Linked DNA regions of Caulobacter sp. FWC2. The protein of the gene in region 2 interacts with the protein of the main gene of each other region in a pairwise test. Links are inferred from orthologs where the notes say so. Each region holds a gene or a part of one and is shown on either strand. Other genes may lie near its edges.

Region 1 (4,399 bases), 980 kb from region 2 along the record:
GCCGGCGCATGCACGCCGGGGCGGACCTGTTCGCCAACATCACGCGCCGCTACGGCAAGCCGAAGTGGGGTATAGACTCGATCAAGGTCGGTCAGGTCGACGTCCGCGTCCGTGAGACCGTGGTCTGGCAAAGCCCCTGGGCGCGCGTGATCCAGTTCGACCGCGACATGGCCGACATGCGCCGGGCCGGCAAGTTCAGCCTCGATCCCGCCGTGCTGATCGTCGCGCCCCTGTCAGGTCACTACGCCACCCTGTTGCGCGGCACGGTCGAGGCGTTCCTGCCCGACCACGCGGTGTTCATCGTCGACTGGGTCAACGCCCGCAACGTGTCGGTGCTGGAAGGCCGCTTCGACTTCCACGACTATATCGACCACATCATCCAGATGCTGGCCGTGCTGGGGCCGCGCCCCAATGTCGTGGCCGTCTGCCAGCCGGGTCCGCCCGTCCTGGCCGCCGCCGCCCTGATGGCCGAGCAGAACCACCCCTCGCGTCCGGCCAGCATGACCTTCATGGGCTCGCCGATCGACGCGCGCCTGTCGCCGACCGTGACCAACCAGCTGGCCGAGGACAAGCCGTTCACCTGGTTCCAGTCGAACATGATCTACACCGTGCCGCCGCCCTATCCGGGCGCGGGCCGGCGCGTCTATCCGGGCTTCGTCCAGCTGGCCAGCTTCATGAGCATGAACGCCGAGCGCCACCAGGAGGCCCACCGCCGCTACTTCCAGGACCTGGTGAAGGGCGACGGCGACAGCGCCGACAAGCACCTGGAATTCTACGACGAATATCTGTCCGTCCTGGACCTGACCGAGGAGTTCTATCTCCAGACCATCGACATCGTCTTCCAGCAGCACCTGCTGCCCAAGGGCGAGCTGATGCATCGCGGGACGCGGGTGAAGCCCGAATCGATCACCGACATCGGCCTGATGACGGTCGAGGGCGAGAACGACGACATCTCCGGCATCGGCCAGACCCAGGCCGCCCACGGCCTGTGCTCGAACATTCCCGCCGACCTGAAGCTGGACTACGTCCAGCCGAACGTCGGCCACTACGGCGTGTTCAACGGCCGCCGCTTCCGCGAGGAGATCTATCCGCGCGTTCGCAAGTTCATCCGCAAGTGCGACCCGCACTTCGAGGAAGAGGCGTAACGCCACGTCCATCTTGCGGCGCGGCCCTGGTCACGCGATCTAAGGGCGGATGTTCGCGCTCAAGGCCCAACGTTTTTCCGACGGTGATCGACTGGAGATCGGCGGCTGGCCGGTTCGCCTGCGGGTGGACGGCCGGGCGCGGCGGATCTCGCTGCGCGTCGACCGCGCCAAGTCCGAGATCGTCGCCCTGGCTCCCAATCTCAAGCGCCTGAACGAGGCCGTGGCCTTCGCCCAGGAAAAGTCCGGCTGGATCGCCAAGCAGTTGGCGGCCTTGCCCGAGCGGATGAACCTGGCGCCCGGCGGCGTCCTGCGCCTCAACGGTCAGGCCTATCGGCTGGAGGTCGGCCCTGGTCGGGCGAAGATCGACGGGGATCGCATCGTCGCGCCCGACGACGCCAACTGGGGGCTGAAGATCATCCGCCTGGCCAAGCGCGAGGCGCTGGCCGTGCTGACCGAACGCACCGCTGTCCACGCTGCCGCGCTGGGCCGGCCGATGCCGTCAGTGGCCGTGGCCGATCCGAAGGCCCGCTGGGGCTCCTGCCGTCCGGCCACGTCTCGCGCCCCGGCGGCGATCCGCTACAGCTGGCGTCTGATCCTGGCTCCGGCGGTGGTGGCCGACTATGTCGCCGCCCACGAGTGCGCCCACCTGATCGAGGCCAACCACGGGCCGCGTTTCTGGGCGCTGTGCGAGCAACTGGCCGGCGATCCCGCGCCCCACCGCGCGTGGCTGCGAGCCCACGCGGCGGAGCTTCACGCGGTCGGGGCCTAGCCCCAAGCCCCTAGTAAGGCAGCTGATCCGCCGGCGGCGCGGCCCCGGCCGGGGTTTCGGCCGCCGGACCTTCCGGAGCGGGCGGGGCGTTCATCAAATCCCCGATCGGGTCGGTGTTCTCGATCGGCGGCGGCTCGACGACGCCGCCCGGGATCGGGGTGGACTTCAGGCGGGGCAGGGCGGCGGCCATGAAGGTGCGCCAGATCTCGGCCGGAGCGCCGCCGCCGGTCACCCGCTTCATCGGGGTGGCGTCATCCTTGCCGGTCCAGACGGCGGTGACGAAGCCGCCGGTGTAGCCGACGAACCAGGCGTCCTTGTAGTCGCTGGTCGTGCCGGTCTTGCCGGCGATGTCGTAGCCGACGACCTTGGCGCGCGTACCGGTGCCCGAGGCGACGACCTGGCGCATCATCTGGTTCATGTACTGCAGGGCCGGCGAGCCGATCACGGCCGAGCGGGCCTGGCGGTCGACGCTGTGGTCGTACAGCACCTTGCCGCTGGCGGTGCGGATCCGCTCGATGCCGTAGCCCTTGGCCAGGAAGCCGCCGTTCGAGAACGGGGCGTAGGCCTGGGCCATCTCCATCGGCGAGACCTCGACCGCGCCCAGGGCCATCGACGGGTCCAGCTGGATCTTGCTGGTGATGCCCAGGCGGCGGGCGGTGGCGGCGACGTTGCTGGTGCCGACCTCGTTGGCCAGCCGCGCGGCCACCGTGTTGATCGACTGGGCCAGGGCCGTCTGCAGGGTGATCGGACCCAGATACTTGTTGGTGTAGTTCTTCGGCTCCCAATTGCCGATCTTGACCGGCTCGTCGACGACCATCACGGCGGGCGTGCGGCCCTGCTCCATGGCGGTCAGATAGACGAACGGCTTGAAGGCCGAGCCGGCCTGGCGGCGGGCGGTGGTGGCGCGGTCGAACTGGGTCTCGGCATAGTCGGCGCCGCCGACATAGGCGCGGATGCGGCCTTCGCCGTCCATGGCGACCAGCGCCGCCTGCTGCACGCCCTGACCCTCGTGGCCGTCGACGCCCAGCTTCACGGCGCGCTCGGCCGAGACCTGGATCGGCAGGTCCAGCGTGGTCTCGACGACGAGGTCCTCGGTCGGCTCGCCGACCAGCGAGCGGACCTGGGCGTCGATATAGTCGGTGAAGTACTGGGCGCGCTGGTTGGCCAGGGTGGCCGAGACCTGCACCGGGGTCTTGAAGGCCTCGTCGCGCTGCTCGGCCGTGATGGCCTTGATGCGCACCATCTCGTCCAGGACGATCGTGGCGCGGCGGGCGGCGCGTTCCTTGGCCGAGACGGGCGAATAGCGGGCGGGGCCCTTCATCATGCCGGCCAGCAGGGCGGACTCGCCGATGGTCAGGTCCTTGGCGGGCTTGTTGAAGTAGCGCTGGGAGGCGGCCTCGATGCCGTAGGCGCCGGCGCCGAAATAGACCCGGTTCATGTAGAGGGCCAGGATCTGCTTCTTGCTGAACTTCATCTCCAGCCAGACGGCCAGGATCAGCTCCTGGGCCTTGCGGCGATAGTTCTGGGCCGGGCTCAGGAACAGGTTGCGGGCCAGCTGCTGGGTGATGGTCGAGCCGCCGCGCTGGGGGCCGTCGTGCGTGGCGTTCCACGCCAGCGACCGCATGATGCCCCAGGGGTTGAAGCCGAAGTGGTGGTAGAACTGGCGGTCCTCGATCGCCACGAAGGCGGCCGGCACGTATTCCGGCAGGGCGTCGATATCGACCGGCGGCGCGTACTGGCTGCCGCGCACGGCCAGCAGGGCGCCCGAGCGGTCCAGATAGTTGATCGAGGGCTGGCGCTTGACGTCGTAGAGCTTGGATGTGTCCGGCAGGTCGCTGGCGAACACCGCGAAGAAGGCGACGACGAAGATCAGGCCCCAGACGCCCAGGACCGTGCCCCAGTAGACGAGGGCCTGGAGCGGGGTGCGTTGCGGCTTCGCCGGCCTGTTCCCGCCGAAGGGTCCATTCGCCATGGTCGTTTCGTTCCTAAGCGCGCAGAGGTCTCATCGCGCCCCCTCAGACGTACCGGTGGGGCGCGCGTTCCGTTTAACCGAAGGCCACAGAACGCGCGACAAGATTGACGAGATATGAACGGGGCCGATTTCGGGCGGATCCAGAAACCACCGTGACTTCGATCCCGCCTTGGCGCGGGGGCGACGGATCGCCATAACAACGCCCGTGTACGTTCCTCCCGAATCCCCAGAACTCGACCACGCCCGCGACGTCCTGCGGCGCACCTTCGGCCATGCCGATTTCCGAGGCATGCAGGCGGGCGTGATCAACGAGATCCTGGCCGGGCGCAGCGCCATGGCCGTGCTGCCGACCGGCGGCGGCAAGAGCCTGTGCTACCAGATCCCCTCGCTGATCCGGCCAGGCCTGGGCCTGGTGATCTCGCCGCTGATCGCCCTGATGGCCGACCAGGTCCAGGGCCTGCGCCAGGCTGGCGTTGCGGCCGAGCGGCTGGACAGCAATGTCTCGATGGATGA
Region 2 (4,405 bases):
AGTTCTCCAGGTGGACCGGACCCACAGTGGTGATCGCCACCGCGTGCGGCTGGACGAAGCCCGACAGCGGCGTGATCTCGTCGGCGTGGTTCATGCCGATCTCGAACACGGCGCGCTCGGTGTCGCGCGGCATCCGGGCCAGGGTCAGCGGCACGCCGATGTGATTGTTGTAGCTCTTCACCGAGGCGTGGGCCTTGCCCGCCAGGCGCAGGCCGGCCTCGACGGCGCGGGTGACGCTGGTCTTGCCGACCGATCCGGTCACCGCCCCGCGCTTGCATTGCGGCGCGCGCTCACGAGCGGCGACGCCCAAGCGTTCCAGCGCCTTGAAGGTGTCCTCGACCATCACCGCCGGAGCGTCGACCGCCTTGGCGGCCAAGACGCCGGTCGCGCCATTGGCGACCGCTTGCGGGACGAAGTCATGACCGTCGCGCACGCCGACCAGCGGCACGAACAGGTCGCCAGCCTCAACGGTTCGGGTGTCGATCGAAACGCCGGTCACGGCGAAGTCGCCGACGACCTTGCCGCCGACGGCTTTGGCGATCTCGTCAGCGGTCCAAAGTGCTTCAGGCATCCACGCCCTCCAGCGCTTCCAGGGCTTCGGCCACGTCGTCGAACGGGTGGACGACGCCGGCGACGATCTGGCCCTGCTCGTGGCCCTTGCCGGCGATGACCAGCACGTCGCCATCGCCCATCAGGTCGACGGCGGCGCGGATTGCGGCGCGGCGGTCGCCGATCTCGCGGGCGCCCGGTGCGGCTTCCAGGATGGCGGCGCGGATCGAGGCCGGGTCTTCCGAGCGCGGATTGTCGTCGGTGACGATGGCGATGTCGGCCAGCGTGGCGCCGATCGCGCCCATCAGCGGACGCTTGCCGCGATCGCGATCGCCGCCGGCCCCGAACACGGCGATCAGCTTGCCGCGCGTGTGCGGACGGAGAGCTTCGAGCACGGTCTGCAGACCGTCCGGCGTGTGGGCGTAGTCGACATAGGCCTCGCCACCCTTGGGGCCGCGACCGACGCGCTGCAGGCGCCCGGCGGCGCCTTCCAGGCTCTCCAGCGCCTTCAGCACCTTGGCGACGTCCTCGCCCGCGGCGACGCACAGGCCGGCCGCGACCAGCACGTTCGAAGCCTGGAAGGCGCCGGCCAGCGGCAGCTTGATGTGGTGGACGACGTCGTCGGCCTCGATGACCAGGTCCTGACCGGCCGGGGTCGGGGTGCGCGAGATCAGGCGCAGGCCCTGGCCGTCCTCGCCCACCGAGAACACGCTCTGGCCCGAGGTGATGGCGGCGGCGGCGAAGTTCGGGAAGGCCTCGCTGTCGGCGTTCAGCACCGCCATGGCCCCGCCGGGGGTCAGCGTGTCGAACAGGCGCAGCTTGGCGGCGCGATAGGCCTCCATCGAGCCGTGATAGTCGAGGTGGTCCTGGGTAAAGTTGGTGAAGCCGGCGGCGCGCAGCTTGACGCCGTCGACGCGGCGCTGGTCGACGCCGTGCGAGCTGGCCTCCAGGGCCAGGTGGGTGACGCCCATCTCGGCCAGGCGCGCGACCATTTCGGCGACGTCGCCGGCGTCCGGCGTGGTCAGGCCCGGCGGGGTCAGTTGCTGATCCGGTTGGCCAGCTTCGCTCACCACCACGCCCAGGGTGCCCATGCTGGCGGCCTTGTGGCCCAGCTTGGCGAAGATCTGGCGGCAGAAGCCGGCGACCGAGGTCTTGCCGTTGGTGCCGGTGACGGCCACGCACATGGCCGGTTGCTTGGCCCAGAAGGCGGACGAGGCCAGGGCGTAGGCGCGGCGCGCGTCCTCGGAGCGGACCACCGGAACGCCCAGGCCCTCCAGCCCGCCCTCGGGCGCCAGGATCGCCGCGGCGCCCTTGGACACCGCGCCCGGCGCGAAGTCGCGGCCGTCGACCTTGGTTCCTGGCAGGGCGGCGAACAGCCAGCCGGCCGTGACCTTGCGGCTGTCGGCGGTGACGCCGGCGATCACCGGATCGTTGGCGAAGGGGCGGTTGAACAGTTCCGACAGATGTCTTGTCATAGCCCTGCCCCCGGTACGGCGCTCTTGGGTTGACTGGCGATAGTTACCAGCTCGGTCTTGCGTTTCACGCCCAGGAACGGCGCGATGCGCTCGATCACCTTGCCAGCGGGCGGCGCCCCGACCCAGCCGCCGGTCGAAAAGCCGAACGACTTGGCGGTGCCGTGCGGCTCGTCCATCAGGATCAGCACGAAGTAGCGGTCCGCTTCCAGCGGGCCATCGGTCGGGAACACCGCCGCGAACGACGAGACCTGGCGCTGGTGGTTGTAGCCGCGGATCGAGGGGTCGTACTTCTCGCCGGTGCCGGTCTTGCCGCCGACGGACAGGCCCGGCACGTCGGCCTTGCCGCCGCTGCCGCCCTCGCCCGGGATGACGTTGGCCCGCATGATCTTCAGCATTTCGGCCGAGGTGCTTTCCGAGATCACGCGGCGGCCTTCGGGGCGCACGCCGTCAGGCAGCTTGCGGATGGTCAGGGGCCGGAAGACCCCGCCGTTCACCAGGGTGTTCATCGCCTGGGCCAGGGCCAGGGGGCTGACGTTCATGCCGTGGCCGAACGAGGTGGAGGCCACCGCATCCATGTCCCATTTGCGCGGGGTCAGGGGACGCGCCGATTCCGGCAGTTCGACCTTGGCCGGCTTGGTCAGGCCCAGATTGGAGAAGTACTGGCTCAGCCGTTCGCCGCCGATCCGCTCCGCCAGCATGGCGGTGCCGATGTTCGACGAGTGCTTGAACACCTCGACCAGGGTCAGGATGGCCTTTGCGGCGTGATAGTCGTGGATCGTGCGATAGCCCAGCTTGAAGGGCTCGCGCGCGTCGAACGTCGAGGACGGGGTTGCCACCCCGGTGTCCAGACCGATCGCCACCGTGAAGGCCTTGAAGGTCGAGCCCATCTCGTAGACCGAGGCGGCGGCGCGGTTCAGCTTCTGCTCGTCGGTGGCGTCGCCGGCCTTGTTGGCGTCGTAGTCGGGCCAGCTGGCCAGACCCAGGATCTCGCCGGTGTGGACATTGGTGACTAGGCCCACCGCGCCCTTCGGCGTGAACTCGGCGACGCTCTTGCGCAGTTCGTCCTCCAGGGCCGCCTGCACGCGCACGTCGATCGACAGCTGAGTCGGGCCGCCCTCGCCGCTCGCGGCCTTGCGGATCGGATCGTCCAGGGCGCGCTCGGCGCCGGCCAGCCCCCTGCCGCCGCTGTCGACGAAGCCGACGAGGTGCGCGGCCGTCGGGCCCATGGGGTACATCCGACGCTCCTGCTCCTCGAACGAGATGCCGGGCAGGCCCAGATTGAAGATGGCGTCCTTTTCGTCGGGCGTCAGGCCGCCCAGGACGAAGGCGCGGTGATCGCCGAACACGGCCTTGTCCAGGCGCTTGGCCGGAACCTGCGGCAGGGCCTTGCCCAGGGCGCGGCGCACTTCCCGGGCGTCCCAGACCTCGCGCGGGTCGACATAGAGCGCGTAGTGGGCCAGGTCGACGGCAAGCAGCTTGCCATTGCGGTCGACCACATCGCCGCGCGCGCCTTCCGCACCCTGGGCGTAGCCGTTGCCACGCCCGGCGTCCGAGAACAGCGCCGCCCAGCCAGCGCCCAGGCCGACACCGACGAAGCACAGGCTGAAGAAGCCCATGACCAGGAAGATGCGGATACGCGTGTCGTCTTCGGGCTTGGCTGCAGCGCGCGACCGCTCGAAGGCGTGCTCCAGCCGCCAGACCCGCTCGATCAGCCACCGCCACAGCGGCGACTGGAAGCCGCCGGGACCAAGATTCGAGAGGCTCATCGCTGAGCCCCTTCGGCTTGCGGCGGCGGCGGGAGGTCGTCGGGCACGGCTTCCGGCGCATCGGCGGCCAGGGCCTCGGGCGCGACCGGCGCCGCCGAGATCGGCGCGCGCGGCAGCTCGCGACGGCGCGCGACGTCGATCAAGGCGTCCTCGGAGATTTCGTGGTCCGGCGCGATCGGCTTCAGCTGCATCATCTGCGCCAGCTGCTCGATGCGACGCGGCTGCTCCAGGTGGGCGACCTCGGCTTCCAGCAGGCGCTTGCGGACGCCCTCGTCGCCGATCTCCTGTTCGATGCGGCTGATCTCCTGGCGCTCGCGACCCGCGAAGGTCTTGGCCAGATAGACGCTGGTCACCAGGGTCAGCAGCACGCCCATCCCCGCGACCTCGACGATGCGGAAGCCCCGGATGCGACGATCGAACAGGCCGACGCTGGTCATGCGCCGGCCTCCCACACGGGCGCCGTCGTGCGCACGGCGGCGCGCAGCTTGGACGAGCGCGCGCGCGGATTGACGGCGAGCTCGGCCTCGCCCGGCGCGATGGCCTTGTTGGCGATCAGCTGGAAGCTGGCCGGCGCGCCAGTCGGCGCCTGCGGCAGGTGGCGCGAGCCGCCCGGCG
Region 3 (4,246 bases), 3.6 Mb from region 2 along the record:
AGGCCGGGGGTCTTGCTGAACAGCACCAGGCGGCCGGTGGCGTAGGTGAAGCGCGAGCCCGGAACCGCCAACCCCTCGGCCTCGGCCTTTTGCGGCCGCTCGGCGTCGGCCGACAGGAACACCTCGTACGGCGCGCCATTGGCGATCTGGGTATAGAACTGGCCCGAGGAGCCGAAGCTCAAGGTCGCCTCATGGCCGGTCCTGGCCTTGAACCTGGCGGCGATCTCTCGGGCGGCCTCAGTGAAGTTGGCCGCCACGGCCACCTTGGTCTCACCCGCCAGGGCGGCGCCGCCCAGGACCAGCGAAAGCGCCCCCGAAAGGGCGGCGATCAGCATCGGACGACGGGCGATCATCTGGTATTCCTGGGGCGGCGCTAGGGTTATGCAGATCAACTACATAACGATGAAATCGAGAACAGGCCAGTGAGCGACGACACCGCCTTCACCGCCTCCCTGATCCTCAAGCGCGGCGGCCTGGCCCGCGTGGGGCTGGAGCGCATCGCCCTTCTCGAAGCCGTCGCGCGGCTGGGCTCGATCAGCGCCGCAGCCAAGCAGGTCGGGCTCTCGTACAAGGGCGCCTGGGACGGGGTGCAGGCGCTGAACAACCTGTTCGACTCGCCTCTGGTCAGCGCCGCGCCGGGCGGCCGCAGCGGCGGCGCGGCCGAGGTCACGGCGCGCGGCCAGGCGGTGATCCGCGCCTTCCGCGCCGCCGAGCGCGAGGTCGGCGCGGCCTTGACGCGGCTGGAGGCCGACCTGTCGGGCGACGCGGAAATGCTCTGGAGCCTTGGCCTTCGCACCAGCGCCCGCAACGCCCTGCGTGGGGTGGTCTCCGAGATCCAGGGCGACGGCGTCACGGCGACGGTAATCCTGGCGTTGGGCGGCGACCTCTCCCTTCGCGCCTCGATCACCCAACGCAGCGTCGAGGACCTGGGCCTCGCGCCGGGTCGGGCGGCGATCGCCCTGATCAAGTCCAGCTTCGTGCGGATCGCGGAAGGCGACGGCGAAAATCGGCTCTCCGGCGAGATCGTCGATCGCGACGACACCGAAACCTCGGCGGAAATCATGATCGATCTGTCGGCGGGAAAGTCCCTCACCGCCACCTTGCGGCCAAGCGACGCCGCCTGGTCAACGCCCGTCGGCGCGAAGGTCGAGGCGCGGATAGCGGCGTCCGATGTGATCCTGGCCGTCGACTAGAGGGCCCGCCGCGCGCGCCACTCTGCCGCCGTCTGTCCCCAGGCCTCCACCTTCGAGGTCTCGTAGGGCGCGGGCAGGTTGCTCGGACCACGGTTGATCGAACCCAGTCGCTCGGCCACCTTCTGGGACGGGGTGTTCGCCGGGTCGATCAGGTGAATGATGTCGGTCCAGCCCAGGGACTCGAAGGCCCAGTCCATCGACGCCTCGGCGGCCTCGATCGCGTAGCCCTTGCCCCAGGCCGACGGATGGAGTCCCCAGCCGACTTCGGTTCCCGGCCAGCCTTCAGGAACCCACGGGCCAATGCGGCCGACCCAGGCGCCCGTCGCCTTCTCGACCACCGAGAACATGCCAAAGCCGTTCAGCGCCCAGGAGCCCGCCACGGACGCCAGGCCCCGCCACGCCTCGGAACGCGCCTGCACGCCGCCGATGAAACGCGCGGCGACCGGGTCGGCCATCATCTCCGCCCATCCATCGAGATCCGTATCGGCGGTGGGCCGCAGGATCAGACGCTGCGTCTCTAATGTCGGCCCCGGTGCGATTCCCATGGCGTTCTCCCCGTCCTTGTCTGTTCTAGTCGATCACGCACCCCGCCAGGCCGTCGCGGCGCACCGCGCCCGAGGCCTTGCCGATCTTCTGGGTCCGCTTGGCCACGTACTTGCCCGGCTTGATCACCCGCCACTTCAACGGGCTGGGCAGGATGGCCGCCAAGCGCGAGGCCTGGGCCTGGGTCAGCTTGTCGGCGTCGACGCCGAAATAGCGCTGCGAGGCGGCCTGGGCGCCGTAGATGCCCGAGCCGAACTCGATGGAGTTCAGATAGACCTCCATGATCCGCTCCTTGCCCCACAGCAGCTCGATCAGCACCGTGAACCAGGCCTCCAGGCCCTTGCGGACGTAGGAGCGCCCCGGCCACAGGAAGACGTTCTTGGCCGTCTGCTGGCTGATGGTCGAGCCGCCGCGGATCTTCTTGCCGGCCTCGTTATTGGCATAGGCCTTCTGCAGGGCGTTGAAGTCGAAGCCGTGGTGCTCGCAGAACCGGGCGTCCTCGGCAGCGATCAGCGCGCGCGGCAGCGCCGGCGCGACCTTGTCGATCGGCCTCCAGCGATGATCCAGCCCCCGCCCCTCGACGGCGCGGATGACCATCAGCGGCGTCACCGGCGGCGGGATGAAGCGATAGAGAATCACCGTCACCACCGGCCCGGCCACCAGCACGATGAACAGAGCCAGCGCGATATTCCGCAACAGCCGCCGCACGAAATCCCCCAAGAAGCGTCACTGAGAAGTCTACTTGTCTTGACCTTGCGGACGGATGCTAACCAGACGCATCGCCGCTGTCGCGCGGCATAGATACACCGGTTTAAGGGAGCCTTCGATGGACGTGATCGACGCCGTCAACCGCCGCATGTCGGTGCGCGCCTTCAAGCCTGATCCGGTCGAGGGCGCCGTGGTCCGCGAGCTGCTGGAAGCCGCCGCCCGCGCGCCGTCCGGCGGCAACCTCCAGCCCTGGCGCGTCCAGGCGGTGGCCGGCGAGCCGCTGGAAAAGCTGAAGACGACCATGCTGGCCCGCGTGGCCGCGCCCGACCCCACCGAGTACGACGTCTATCCGGCCAATCTGTGGGAGCCGCTGCGGACGCGACGCTTCCAGGTCGGCGAGGACATGTATGGCGCGCTGGGCATCCCGCGCGAGGACAAGCTGCAGCGCCTGCAGTGGTTCTCGACCAACGGGCAGGGCTTCGGGGCGCCGGTGCAGCTGTTCTTCTCGATCGACCGCCGCTGCGGCCCGCCGCAGTGGAGCGACGTCGGCATGCTGATGCAGACCTTCATGCTGCTGGCGGTCGAGCGGGGCCTGGACACCTGCCCGCAGGAGTTCTGGTCGCACTACAACAAGATCGTCGACGACCACGTTGGCCTGCCCGAGGGCTGCATGCTGTTCTCGGGCATGGCCCTGGGCTATCGCGACGAAGCCGCGCCGGTGAACAACTTCCGCTCGCGACGCGCCCCATTCGAGGAGTGGGGCGAGCTGAAGGGGTTCTAGGCCCGCGAACTCTACCCCGCGAACTTTACCCCCCGAACTGGCGCGGCCCGCTCAGGTCCGGGATCTCCAGAACGCCCGCCTCGCCGCTCTCGTCGCCCCAGGCGAAGAAGCGGCCGTCGGCGCTGGTCGAGAGGGCGCTGATCGGCGCGCCCTTCTCGGCCTTCAGGGTTTCGATGCGGCCGTTGCGCATGTGGGCGGCCCAGATCTTTCCGTTGTCCTGGGCGGCCAGGCAGACCGGCTGGGCGTCAATGCCCGCCACCCGCACGACCATCGAATCACGGGAGAAGCCGATCTCGGCGGCTTCCTTGCCCATGGGGCCGCTGGCGCCGGCGAACGGCCAGATGACCGCGCCCGAGGCGCCGGCCGTGGCCAGCAGGTTACCCTTGTCGAAGAAGGCCACGCTCTTGATCTTGGACGGATAGCCGCCCATGCGCATGTCCTTGCTGTCCGACAGCCGCCAGCCGTGCAGCTGGTTCTCCTGCATCGACGAGATCAGGAACTTGCCGTCCGGGCTGAATTCCACGGCGATGTGGCTGCCGGCCCACTTGAGGATGGTCGGCTTCTGGTCGGCGATGCGGGCGTACCACAGCTGGGCCCCGCCATAGGTGGCGCTGGCCAGACGGCGGCCCTTGGGCTCGAAGGCCAGGCCCGACACCGTCTTCTCGTGCGTGAAAGTCCGGGCGAAGGCCGGGTCGGCGGCGTCGCGGACGTGGACCTCCTTGCCGGCCGTGAAGGCGATCAGGCCCGAGGCGGCGCTGGTCGCCACGTGCTCGATCCACCGGTTCTTCACCTCGGCGATCAGGGTGGCGATGACCTCCCCCGTTCCCTTTGGACCGCCCTCGATTCGGCTCCAGACCACCTTGCCGTCGTCGCCGCCGGTGACGATGCCGACGCCGCTGGGGTGGACGGCCGCGGCCAGGACGGCGCCGCCCATCGCGCCGCCATGGGCCTCGACCGTGACGAATCCCTCCTCGGTCTGGAGGCGGACGGTTCCGTCGCCCAGGGCGAACATGGCGCGGCC

Evidence for each region.
Region 1: the proteins of CSW62_RS05845 (region 2) and CSW62_RS01200 interact in binary tests that used the Escherichia coli proteins (3 or more experiments, as listed by UniProt). The link is inferred for Caulobacter sp. FWC2 from one-to-one orthologs.
Region 3: the proteins of CSW62_RS05845 (region 2) and mtgA interact in binary tests that used the Escherichia coli proteins (3 or more experiments, as listed by UniProt). The link is inferred for Caulobacter sp. FWC2 from one-to-one orthologs.

Annotation. Positions count from the first base shown.
Region 1 is NZ_PEBF01000001.1:233,956-238,354, forward strand. The notes cover bases 1,406-4,399. They hold CSW62_RS01200 (transglycosylase domain-containing protein), read right to left. Parts: upstream 3,887-4,399; coding sequence 1,925-3,886; downstream 1,406-1,924. Other genes in these bases: CSW62_RS01195 (M48 family metallopeptidase), read left to right, coding at 1,406-1,914; recQ (DNA helicase RecQ), read left to right, coding at 4,092-4,399. Outside these bases: CSW62_RS01190 (polyhydroxyalkanoate depolymerase), read left to right, coding at 1-1,145; more of CSW62_RS01195, read left to right, coding at 1,195-1,405. UniProt on the Escherichia coli protein: Cell wall formation. Synthesis of cross-linked peptidoglycan from the lipid intermediates.
Region 2 is NZ_PEBF01000001.1:1,210,610-1,215,014, reverse strand. What follows is about bases 1,406-4,405. They hold CSW62_RS05845 (penicillin-binding protein 2), read right to left. Parts: upstream 3,791-4,405; coding sequence 2,021-3,790; downstream 1,406-2,020. Other genes in these bases: rsmH (16S rRNA (cytosine(1402)-N(4))-methyltransferase RsmH), read right to left, coding at 4,224-4,405; CSW62_RS05840 (cell division protein), read right to left, coding at 3,787-4,227; CSW62_RS05850 (UDP-N-acetylmuramoyl-L-alanyl-D-glutamate--2,6-diaminopimelate ligase), read right to left, coding at 1,406-2,024. Outside these bases: murF (UDP-N-acetylmuramoyl-tripeptide--D-alanyl-D-alanine ligase), read right to left, coding at 1-571; more of CSW62_RS05850, read right to left, coding at 564-1,405. UniProt on the Escherichia coli protein: Essential cell division protein that catalyzes cross-linking of the peptidoglycan cell wall at the division septum. Required for localization of FtsN.
Region 3 is NZ_PEBF01000001.1:4,784,036-4,788,281, forward strand. The notes cover bases 611-3,451. They hold mtgA (monofunctional biosynthetic peptidoglycan transglycosylase), read right to left. Parts: upstream 2,457-3,451; coding sequence 1,764-2,456; downstream 611-1,763. Other genes in these bases: CSW62_RS22545 (TOBE domain-containing protein), read left to right, coding at 611-1,193; CSW62_RS22550 (GNAT family N-acetyltransferase), read right to left, coding at 1,190-1,738; CSW62_RS22560 (nitroreductase), read left to right, coding at 2,563-3,225; CSW62_RS22565 (WD40 repeat domain-containing protein), read right to left, coding at 3,251-3,451. Outside these bases: modA (molybdate ABC transporter substrate-binding protein), read right to left, coding at 1-353; more of CSW62_RS22545, read left to right, coding at 423-610; more of CSW62_RS22565, read right to left, coding at 3,452-4,246. UniProt on the Escherichia coli protein: Peptidoglycan polymerase that catalyzes glycan chain elongation from lipid-linked precursors. May play a role in peptidoglycan assembly during cell division in collaboration with other cell division proteins.